DNA from 2 places in the Streptomyces vietnamensis genome. Region 2 is predicted to be linked to the other one. Evidence: predicted binding sites of a transcription regulator. Region 2 holds the regulator's gene; the other holds the start of a gene.
What was found. The regulator HrcA, encoded in region 2, represses chaperone genes, less so after heat shock. The targets are predictions, from matches to a motif close to TTNGCACTCNGNNNNNCNGAGTGCNAA.

Region 1 (5,509 bases), 1.8 Mb from region 2:
GTCGCCCAGGCGCTCGAAGCCGCCCGCGCCTTCGGCTTCACCACCCTCTCCTGCTCCTCCACCGGCAACCTGGCCGGCGCCGTCGGCGCCGCCGCCGCCCGCGCCGGCTTCCGCTCCTGCGTGTTCATCCCGCACGACCTGGAGCAGGGCAAGGTCGTCATGGCCGGTGTCTACGGCGGTGACCTCGTCGCCATCGAGGGCAACTACGACGACGTCAACCGCTTCTGCTCGGAGCTCATCGGCGACCCGCTCGGCGAGGGCTGGGGCTTCGTGAACGTCAACCTCCGCCCGTACTACGGCGAGGGCTCCAAGACGCTCGCGTACGAGATCTGCGAGCAGCTCGGCTGGGTCATCCCCGACCAGCTCGTCATCCCGATCGCCTCGGGCTCGCAGCTGACGAAGATCGACAAGGGTCTGCAGGAGCTCATCAAGCTCGGCCTCGTCGAGGACAAGCCGTACAAGATCTTCGGCGCCCAGGCCGAGGGCTGCTCCCCGGTGTCGGCGGCCTTCAAGGCCGGGCACGACGTCGTACGGCCCCAGAAGCCGAACACCATCGCCAAGTCCCTCGCCATCGGCAACCCGGCCGACGGCCCGTACGTCCTCGACATCGCCCGCCGGACCGGCGGCGCCGTGGAGGACGTCGACGACGAGCAGGTCGTCGACGCCATCAAGCTGCTCGCGCAGACCGAGGGCGTCTTCGCCGAGACCGCGGGCGGCGTGACCGTCGGCGTCACCAAGAAGCTCGTCGAGGCCGGTCTCATCGACCCGAGCCTCACCACCGTCGTCCTCAACACCGGCGACGGACTCAAGACCCTGGACGCGGTGGCCGAAACCTCTCAGGCGACCGCCACCATCCGCCCGAGCCTGGACGCGTTCCGCGACGCCGGCCTGGCGCTCTGAAAGGTAACGAAGACATGGCCGTGAACGTCCGCATCCCCACCATCCTCCGCACCTACACGGGCGGGCAGTCCGAGGTCCAGGCCGAGGGCGCGACCCTCGCCGAGGTCATCGCGGACCTGGAGAAGAACCACACCGGCATCGCCGCCCGCGTCCTGGACGACCAGGGAAAGCTGCGCCGCTTCGTCAACGTCTACGTCAACGACGACGACGTGCGCTTCGAGCAGGGCCTGGAGACGGCCACCCCGGCCGGCGCGGGCGTCTCGATCATCCCGGCCGTCGCCGGAGGCTGCTGATCCTCGGCTGAGCCTTCGCCGAGGCCTACCGGTCAGTACGAATTGCCCCTTCCGCGCGATAAGCGGAAGGGGCAATTCTGCATGGTTGAGCGCGGTAGAGTTGGGGAAGTCCCCTCCGCTGCGCATGCCGAACGCATATGAGAATGCGTCTCCGCACGACAAGAAGCAGCCAAAGTGCCTGCACGTTGTGTACGTTCTGCGTGCTTTGCCGGGCCCGACTTGCCCCGTGATCCAGGGGATTATCCCCAATTCCCCTTTCCGGCGCGCCCAGAATTCTCGGTCGAATGACCTGTTGCAGAGGGCAGTTGGGCAGATACATTCAGCGGCGGTCGACGCGTTCCGGCGCAGGGTCTGACCCGGGTCCGCGAGGTGCGGTCCCGCGCAAGGGCCAGTAATAGGGGAGTTAGGCATGGCTCAGGGCACCGTCAAGTGGTTCAACGCGGAGAAGGGCTACGGCTTCATCGCGGTAGACGGTGGTGCGGATGTTTTCGTCCACTACAGCGCGATCCAGATGGATGGCTACCGCAGCCTCGAAGAGGGCCAGCGGGTCGAGTTCGAGATCTCGCAGGGCCAGAAGGGTCCGCAGGCGGACATGGTCAAGCTCGCCGTCTGAGCGCGGCGCGATCGGCCACCGACGCAACGCCGTCGAGGGGTCCGCATCCCTGAGGGGATGCGGACCCCTCGTGCGTTCCCGGACCCCTCGTGCGTTCCCGGACCCCTCGTGCGTTCCCGGACCCCTCGTGCGTTCCCGGACCCCTCGTGCGTTCCCGGGCTCCTTGCGCGTTCTCGGGTCCCTGGTGTGCTCCCGGGCCCTTCGCGCGTTCCCGGCCCCCTCGTGCGTTCCGCCCCGGCCACCCCCTGGTCACCTCCCGAAACGCGAGAGTCGCTTGCACTCTCCTAGGGCGAGTGCTAATCATTGGCGTTAGCACTCGGAAGGTGAGAGTGCTACGAGGATCGGGCAGACGAGGCCGCCGGCCGGGTGGGGCAAGGAACCACACGGAGTCGCGGAGGCCGTCCGTCGCGGGCGTCGGCGCGGTCCTGGAGCGTTATCCACCCCATGTCCGGGAGGACCACTTCACATGGCCAAGATCATCGCGTTCGACGAGGAGGCCCGGCGCGGTCTCGAGCGCGGCATGAACCAGCTCGCTGACGCCGTCAAGGTCACCCTCGGCCCCAAGGGTCGCAACGTCGTCCTCGAGAAGAAGTGGGGCGCCCCCACGATCACCAACGATGGTGTCTCCATCGCCAAGGAGATCGAGCTCGAGGACCCGTACGAGAAGATCGGCGCCGAGCTGGTCAAGGAAGTCGCCAAGAAGACGGACGACGTCGCCGGCGACGGTACGACCACCGCCACCGTCCTCGCCCAGGCGCTCGTCCGCGAGGGTCTCCGCAACGTCGCCGCCGGTGCCAACCCGATGGCCCTCAAGCGCGGCATCGAGAAGGCCGTCGAGGCCGTCTCCGGCGCCCTCCTCGAGCAGGCGAAGGATGTCGAGACCAAGGAGCAGATCGCTTCCACGGCCTCCATCTCCGCCGCCGACACCCAGATCGGCGAGCTCATCGCCGAGGCGATGGACAAGGTCGGCAAGGAAGGCGTCATCACCGTCGAGGAGTCGCAGACCTTCGGTCTGGAGCTCGAGCTCACCGAGGGCATGCGCTTCGACAAGGGCTACATCTCGGCGTACTTCGCCACCGACATGGAGCGCATGGAGGCGTCGCTCGACGACCCGTACCTCCTGATCGTCAACTCCAAGATCTCCTCCGTGAAGGACCTCCTTCCGCTCCTGGAGAAGGTCATGCAGTCGGGCAAGCCGCTGCTGATCATCGCCGAGGACGTCGAGGGCGAGGCCCTGTCGACCCTGGTCGTCAACAAGATCCGCGGCACCTTCAAGTCCGTCGCCGTCAAGGCCCCGGGCTTCGGCGACCGCCGCAAGGCCATGCTGAACGACATCGCCATCCTCACGGGCGGCACGGTCATCTCCGAGGAGGTCGGCCTCAAGCTCGAGAACGCGGGCCTGGACCTGCTCGGCCGCGCCCGCAAGGTCGTCATCACCAAGGACGAGACCACCATCGTCGACGGTGCCGGTGACAGCGAGCAGGTCGCCGGTCGCGTGAACCAGATCCGCGCCGAGATCGAGAACTCCGACTCGGACTACGACCGCGAGAAGCTGCAGGAGCGCCTGGCGAAGCTCGCCGGCGGTGTTGCGGTCATCAAGGCCGGTGCCGCGACCGAGGTCGAGCTCAAGGAGCGCAAGCACCGCATCGAGGACGCCGTTCGCAACGCGAAGGCGGCCGTCGAGGAGGGCATCGTCGCCGGCGGTGGCGTGGCCCTGCTCCAGGCCTCCAACGTCTTCGAGAAGCTCGAGGGCGACCTGACGGGCGACGAGGCCACCGGTGCCAACATCGTCAAGCTGGCCCTCGAGGCCCCGCTGAAGCAGATCGCCGTCAACGCCGGCCTCGAGGGCGGCGTCGTGGCGGAGAAGGTCCGCAACCTGCCCGTCGGCCACGGCCTGAACGCCGCGACCAACGAGTACGTCGACCTCATCGCCGAGGGCATCATCGACCCGGCGAAGGTCACGCGCTCCGCGCTGCAGAACGCCGCGTCGATCGCCGCGCTGTTCCTCACCACCGAGGCCGTCATCGCCGACAAGCCGGAGAAGGCCGCCGCGCCGGCCGGCGGCGGCATGCCGGGCGGTGACATGGACTTCTGATCCTGACGGATCGGCAGTTCATCGCTGAACGCGCAACCCGCGAACGCGAACGAGGGCGGCACCCCCACCAGGGGGTGCCGCCCTCGGGCGTTTCTCAGTGACGCTGATCAGGGGCGCCGATCAGTGACGCTGATCAGGGGCGCCGATCAGCGCACGTCGACGTAGTCCCCGCCGGCCGAGGCCGGGGAGTTGAAGTGCCGGTAGTCGCCGAAGCAGTAGATCCGCCAGCTGCCGTCGGCGCTCGCCCTCGCCTTCAGGGAGACCTTTCCGGCGGAGCTGGAGCGACCGGAGGCCACGGTCTTCCAGGTCGTCGAGCCCTTCGCCTGGAACTGCAGGACGACCGGAGCGTTCCCGTACGCCCGCCAGGCCCCGTCCCAGTAGTGCTGGAGCCCGCCGGTCGCGGTCACGTACCCGCCCTTGGCGACCGGCTCGGGGCCGGCGTTCAGGGAGACGATCCGGGTGTCGTTGCGGGCGAGCCGGAAGGACCCGGAGCCGGACTCCGCGAACTGGTCGCTGGTCAGGTGCCGGACCCGGAACCAGCCGCCGCGGCTCGCGGCCTTGAGCGTGAACGCGTTGTAGTACGAGTCGCTCACGCTCGTCGTGGCGATCTTCTTCCAGCCGCCGTCGACGGACTGTTCCAGCTGGATGTACTGCGCCCCCATGATGGACGTCTCCCCTCCGTACATGGCGCGGAAGGTGCCGGTGACCGTGACCCGGCCGTCGGCGGAGAGGCCGATGGACGTGAGGTCGGTGCGGGACTCCTTGGGGATGGCGAGCGGCCCGTAGACCGATTCGAAGTTCAGGTACCGGTCCGGGGATTCGACCGTCCAGCCGCCCGCCTCCCCGCCCGAGGCGGCGACGAGCTTCGCGCTGAAGCGGCCGTCCGCCCCCGTGGAGACGGTCACGGGCGTGCCGATCCCGTACTGGGGGGCGCCGATGCGCACCCGGACGGGTTCGTTCGCGACCGGCGCGTTCCCGGCCGCCGGGTCGGTCATCCGGCCGCTGATGGTGACGGTCGTGCCGTTGAGCGCCCGCTTCTTGTCGGCGGTGGCCGTGACGGTCACCTTGCGCGGCACCCATTCGTAGACGCTGTGGGGCGTCTCGACGGAGCCGTGGACCTCGGCGGTGTCCTCCGAGAAGGACGCCCAGACGTTGCTGTAGCTGCCGAGGTCCTCGCTGGTGATCGGGTACGCCTCGCCCTTGAACCGGCCGGTCGCGTCGGTGACGGCCTGGGCCGTGGGGGCGGTCTCCCTGGGGACCAGCCGGTAGGAGACCGAGCGGCCCTCCAGCGGCACCGCGTCCCCGGATCCGGGCTGGATCCCGACGAGGGTGCCGGAGGGGTAGGTGTTGCGGTCGGTGTAGGTGGGCTTGCTGAGGCTGAAGGCGGGCATCGCCGGGCGCAGCCGGAAGTCGAGCTGTCCGGCGTCGGTGCGGGTGAGCTTGTTGCCGAGCGAGTCGGTGGCGGTGACGTCGATGGAGTACGTGCCGAGGGCCGGGATGGTGCCGCCGTCCTCGACGAGCTTCAGCGTGGCCTCGTCGGGCAGCCGGAAGGTGTTGGCGAGCCTCGGGTCCCAGACGGGTCCCGGGGTGAGCGACGGGATGTCGGCG
Region 2 (5,509 bases):
GTCATGAGGTCGGCGACCTCGGGGAAGCGGGTGCGGCGCGACTGCTTGCCGGCCTCGCGCGCGGTGGACCGCCACTTGGCGAGGGCCTTGAGGCCCCGGTCGCCCTTCCACTGGGTGATGCAGCGGGAGGCGGCCCAGGGCACGATCGCGTCCACGCCGGTCTCCGTCATGGTCTCGACGGCGAGTTCGCCCCGGTCGCCCTTGGGCAGGGCCTGGACGACCGTGATGCGGGGCTCCTCCTCGGGGTCCTCGTGGACCTCGTCGACCCGCACGGTGAGCTCGTCCCTGCCCTCGGCGGAGACCACCACGCACGCGGCCCAGCGGCCCCGCCCGTCGGCGAGCACGAGCTCCTCCCCGGCCCGCAGCCGCTTCACGGAGACGGCGTGCCGCCCCTCGGGCCCGTCCAGGAGGAAACTCCCGGCACCGGGGACGGTGTCGACGACGAAGACGGGTGCGGTCATGAGGTGCTCCTGTGTGCGAGCCCGGAGAGATCGGAGAGGGCGGTGTCGAGTTCGGCGGCCAGCACCTCGACCAGCTGCCCGGCGGGGAGCGCGCGGGCGAGGCGGTGGCCCTGGCCGGCCCACAGGGCCATGCCCTGGGCGTCGCCCGCGGTGGCGGCGGCCTTGCGGAGCGGGGCGGTGAGGTGGTGGATCTCGGGGTAGGCGGCGGGGGCGTACGGCCCGTGCTCGCGCATGAAGCGGTTGACGAGGCCGCGGGCCGGTCGCCCGGAGAAGGCCCGGGTGAGGGCGGTCCGGGTGAACAGCGGGTCCGTCAGGGCCTGCTTGTGGAGCGGGTGGGCGCCCGACTCGGGGCAGGGGAGGAAGGCGGTGCCGAGCTGGGCGGCGTCGGCGCCGGCGGCGAGGACGGCGGCGATCTGCGCACCGCGCATGATGCCTCCGGTGGCGACGATCGGCAGCGCGACGGCCTCGCGGACCTGGGTGACGAGGGTGAGGAGCCCGGTGCCGGGGGCGTCTTCGTCGGCCGGGTCGTCGCGGTACGTGCCCTGGTGGCCGCCGGCCTCGACGCCCTGGACGCAGACGGCGTCGGCTCCGGCCTGCTGCGCGGCGAGGGCCTCGTCGGCGGAGGTGACGGTGACGATCGTGTACGTACCGGCGCGGTCGAAGGCGTGGAAGGTCTCGCGCGGGGGGCAGCCGAAGGTGAAGGAGACGACGGGGACCGGGTCCTCCAGGAGGATGGCCAGCTTGGCGTCGTAGGCGTCGTCACGGCCCTCGTCGGTCTCGCCGAGGGGGGTGTCGTACCAGGTGGACTCGCCCGCGAGCTGGTGGCGGTAGACCTCGACGGCGGCGGGGTCGGCGGGCCGGCCGTCCTGCGGCATGAAGAGGTTGACCCCGAAGGGGCGTGCGGTGAGCCCGCGTACCCGCTTGATCTCCTGGTACAGGCCTCCGGCCGTCTTGTACCCGCCGGCGAGGAACCCGAGCGCCCCGGCCTCGCAGACGGCTCCGACGAGCTCGGGACAGGAGGCGCCACCCGCCATGGGGGCCTGCACGATCGGGAACCGAGAGAGATCGTTCAGTGCGGTGGTGGACATATGGGCATCGTGTCATGCGCGGTCCGGGACGCGGGAAAGGGGCGGCACGGGAGTGCCGCCCCTTTCCGCTGCGTACGGATCAGCGCCCGTCGAAGGCGTCCTTCAGGCGCGAGAACAAGCCCTGCTGCCCCGGCTGACTGTGCTGACCCGGGGGGACGCCCCCCGGACCCCCAGCCGAGCGCCTACCGCCCGTTGAACGCGTCCTTGAGCCGCGAGAACAGCCCCTGCTGCCCAGGCTGGAACTGGCCGGTGGGCCGTTCCTCTCCCCGCAGCTTGGCCAGTTCGCGCAGCAGACGCTCCTGCTCGGCGTCGAGCTTGTTCGGGGTCGTCACCTCGACGTGCACGATCAGGTCGCCCCGGCCGTTGCCCCGCAGGTGCGTCACGCCGCGCCCGTGCAGCGGGATCGACTGGCCGGACTGCGTGCCCGGGCGGATGTCGATCTCCTCGACGCCGTCGAGGGTCTGCAGCGGCACCTTCGTGCCGAGCGCTCCCGCCGTCATCGGGATGGTGACCGTGCAGTGCAGGTCGTCCCCGCGCCGCTGGAAGACCTCGTGCGGGGTCTCGTGGATCTCGACGTACAGGTCGCCGGCGGGGCCGCCGCCGGGGCCGACCTCGCCCTCGCCCGCGAGCTGGATGCGGGTGCCGTTGTCGACACCGGCCGGGATCTTGACCGTGAGCGTACGGCGGGACCGCACGCGGCCGTCGCCGGCGCACTCGGGGCACGGCGTCGGCACGACCGTACCGAAGCCCTGGCACTGCGGGCAGGGCCGGGAGGTCATGACCTGGCCGAGGAAGGACCGGGTGACCTGGGAGACCTCGCCGCGGCCGCGGCACATGTCACAGGTCTGCGCGGAGGTGCCGGGCGCGGCGCCCTCGCCCGAACAGGTGGTGCAGACGACCGCCGTGTCGACCTGGATGTCCTTGGTCGTACCGAAGGCCGCCTCGTTGAGGTCGATCTCCAGGCGGATCATGGCGTCCTGGCCGCGGCGGGTCCGCGAGCGCGGGCCGCGCTGCGAGGCCGTGCCGAAGAAGGCGTCCATGATGTCGGAGAAGTTGCCGAAGCCGCCCGCTCCGAAGCCACCGCCCGCGCCACCGCCGCCGGAGGCCGAGAGCGGGTCGCCGCCGAGGTCGTAGACCTGCTTCTTCTGCGGGTCCGAGAGGACCTCGTAGGCGGCGTTGATCTCCTTGAAGCGTTCCTGCGTCTTCGGATCGGGATTGACGTCCGGGTGCAGCTCGCGCGCGAGCCTCCGGAACGCCTTCTTGATCTCGTCCTGGGACGCGTCGCGGCGCACGCCGAGTACGGCGTAGTAGTCCGTGGCCACTTACGACTCCGCCAGGATCTGTCCGACGTAACGTGCCACTGCGCGTACCGCTCCCATCGTTCCGGGGTAGTCCATGCGGGTCGGTCCGACCACGCCGAGTTTGGCGACTGCCTCGCCGCCCGAACCGTAGCCGACCGAGACGACGGACGTGGAGCTCAGCCCCTCGTGGGCGTTCTCGTGCCCGATGCGTACGGTCATGCCCGATTCCTTGGCCTCGCCGAGCAGCTTGAGGAGCACGACCTGCTCCTCCAGAGCCTCAAGGACGGGCCTGATCATCAGGGGGAAGTCGTGTCCGAAGCGGGCGAGATTGGCGGTGCCGCCGATCATCAGCCGCTCCTCGTGCTCCTCGACGAGCGTTTCGAGGAGGGTCGCGAGCACGGTCGAGACCGTGGCGCGGTCCTCGGCCTCCTCGAAGGACTCGGGGAGGTCCTGCACCAGCTGCGGCACGTCGGCGAACCGGCGGCCGACGACCCGGCTGTTGAGCCGGGCCCGCAGGTCGGCGAGCGAGGTCTCGCCGAAGGGCGCGGGGCAGTCGACGACGCGCTGCTCGACCCGGCCGGTGTCGGTGATGAGGACGAGCATCAGGCGGGCGGGGGCCAGCGAGAGCAGCTCCACGTGCCGGACGGTCGAGCGGGTCAGCGAGGGGTACTGGACGACGGCGACCTGGCGGGTCAGCTGAGCGAGCAGCCGCACGGTGCGCCCGACGACGTCGTCGAGGTCGACGGCTCCGTCGAGGAAGTTGTGGATGGCCCGCCGCTCGGGCGTCGACAGCGGCTTGACGCCGGCGAGCCGGTCGACGAAGAGCCGGTAGCCCTTGTCGGTGGGGATGCGCCCCGCACTGGTGTGAGGCTGGGCGATGTACCCCTCCTCCTCGAGGACGGCCATGTCGTTGCGCACGGTGGCGGGCGACACGCCGAGCTTGTGGCGCTCGGTGAGCGCCTTGGAGCCGACGGGCTCCTCCGTCCCGACGTAGTCCTGGACGATGGCGCGCAGGACCTCGAGTCTGCGTTCGCTGAGCATCGTGCGCACCTCCAGCTGTCGTCGTCGTTCCGGTTGCTCCGCTTTTGGCACTCGCCCTGTCCGAGTGCCAGCGATCCCCCGGCCAGTGTACGGCGGCGGGCATCGCTCCTGGCAAGGAGGCGGCGCCCGCACCGGTTAGCGTCGCCCCATGGACGTGGATTGGGAAGCGTACGGATGGGAGCGCCTCGCGGACGGAGTCGGCAGGCGCCGACTGCCCGGCTGGGACGCCACGGTGGGCCTTGTCGTGGGTACGCGGGCGGTATTGCTGTACGACACGGGGTCCTCGCTCGCGGAGGGCGCGGAGCTGCGGGCACAGATCACGGCACTCACGGGCGGCCGAAAGGTGACACACATCGCACTGAGCCACCCCCACTTCGACCACGTCTTCGGCACGGCGGTGTTCGCAGGCGCGGAGGTCTTCGGCGCGGTGGGCTCGGACGAGCTCCTCTCCCTGGCCCGGGAACGGGAGGCGCTGCGCGAGGACGCGGTACGGCAAGGGATCGATCCGCAGACGGCGGCGGAGGCGGTGGACGTCCTGGTGGCCCCCCGGCACGTGGTCTCGGGCGAGTGGACGCTCGACCTGGGCGACCGCCAGGTGCTCCTGGCGAACGTGGGCCCCGGCCACACGGGCCACGACCTGGCGCTCTGCGTCCCGGGCGGGCGCGAGGTCGTCTTCTGCGGGGACCTGGTGGAGGAGTCGGGCGAACCGCAGGCGGGCCCGGACGCGATCCCGTCCCGCTGGCCGGACGCCCTGGACCGCCTGCTCGCCCTGGGCGGCGAGGAGGCGGCGTACGTACCGGGGCACGGGGCGGTGGTGGACGCCACGTTCGTGAGGGCACAGCGCGATGAACTGGCACGGCGCTTCGACGTGCCCTAACGTCACCCGAATGCGCAGCTACAACCCGGATCTGACGCCGCCTTGACTGCATCTCCCGGGGGATGACCCCCGGACCCCCAGCAGATTCCCCGCCACCGCGTCCTGGACAGAATCGAGCCCATGCGCAGTTACAACCCCGATCTGACACCGCCCTGGAAGAAGTCGGCGCCCGTGCCGGAGGTCCCGGCGGACCCCGACCTGGTCGTCGAGGAGGTCACCACGGGCTTCTGCGGGGCGGTGATCCGCTGCGAGGCGGGCACGGTGACGCTGGAGGACCGGTTCGGCAAGCACCGGGTCTTCCCGCTGGAGCCGCGCGGCTTCCTCCTGGAGGGCGAGGTCGTGACCCTGGTCCGGCCGGTGGCGGGCGGTCCGGTGCGCCCGACCCGTACGGCCTCGGGCTCGATCGCCGTACCCGGCGCACGCGCGCGCGTGGCACGGGCGGGCCGGATCTACGTCGAGGGCCGCCACGACGCGGAACTCGTGGAACGGGTCTGGGGCGACGACCTGCGGATCGAGGGCGTGGTCGTGGAGTACCTGGAGGGCGTCGACGACCTGCCGTCGATCGTCGCGGAGTTCGGCCCGGGACCGGACGCCCGGCTGGGCGTCCTGGTGGACCACCTGGTCCCGGGCTCGAAGGAGTCGAGGATCGCCGCCCAGGTCACGGGCCCGGACGTGCTGGTCGTGGGCCACCCGTACATCGACGTCTGGGAGGCGGTGAAGCCGTCCGCCCTGGGCATCCCG

Region 1: groL (chaperonin GroEL) is a predicted target of HrcA. The motif match lies at 2,080-2,106, and genes of this name have one in related genera.

What each region holds. Positions count from the first base shown of each region.
Region 1 is NZ_CP010407.1:4,671,994-4,677,502, forward strand. It holds gene thrC (threonine synthase) at 1-900, shown strand, start outside; gene SVTN_RS20985 (MoaD/ThiS family protein) at 915-1,193, shown strand; gene SVTN_RS20990 (cold-shock protein) at 1,603-1,806, shown strand; gene groL (chaperonin GroEL) at 2,273-3,901, shown strand; gene SVTN_RS41085 (hypothetical protein) at 4,048-5,509, opposite strand, start outside.
Region 2 is NZ_CP010407.1:2,823,116-2,828,624, forward strand. It holds gene SVTN_RS12615 (16S rRNA (uracil(1498)-N(3))-methyltransferase) at 1-461, opposite strand, end outside; gene SVTN_RS12620 (nitronate monooxygenase) at 458-1,549, opposite strand; gene dnaJ (molecular chaperone DnaJ) at 1,732-2,871, opposite strand; gene hrcA (heat-inducible transcriptional repressor HrcA) at 2,872-3,891, opposite strand; gene SVTN_RS12635 (MBL fold metallo-hydrolase) at 4,040-4,768, shown strand; gene SVTN_RS12640 (DUF3097 domain-containing protein) at 4,889-5,509, shown strand, end outside.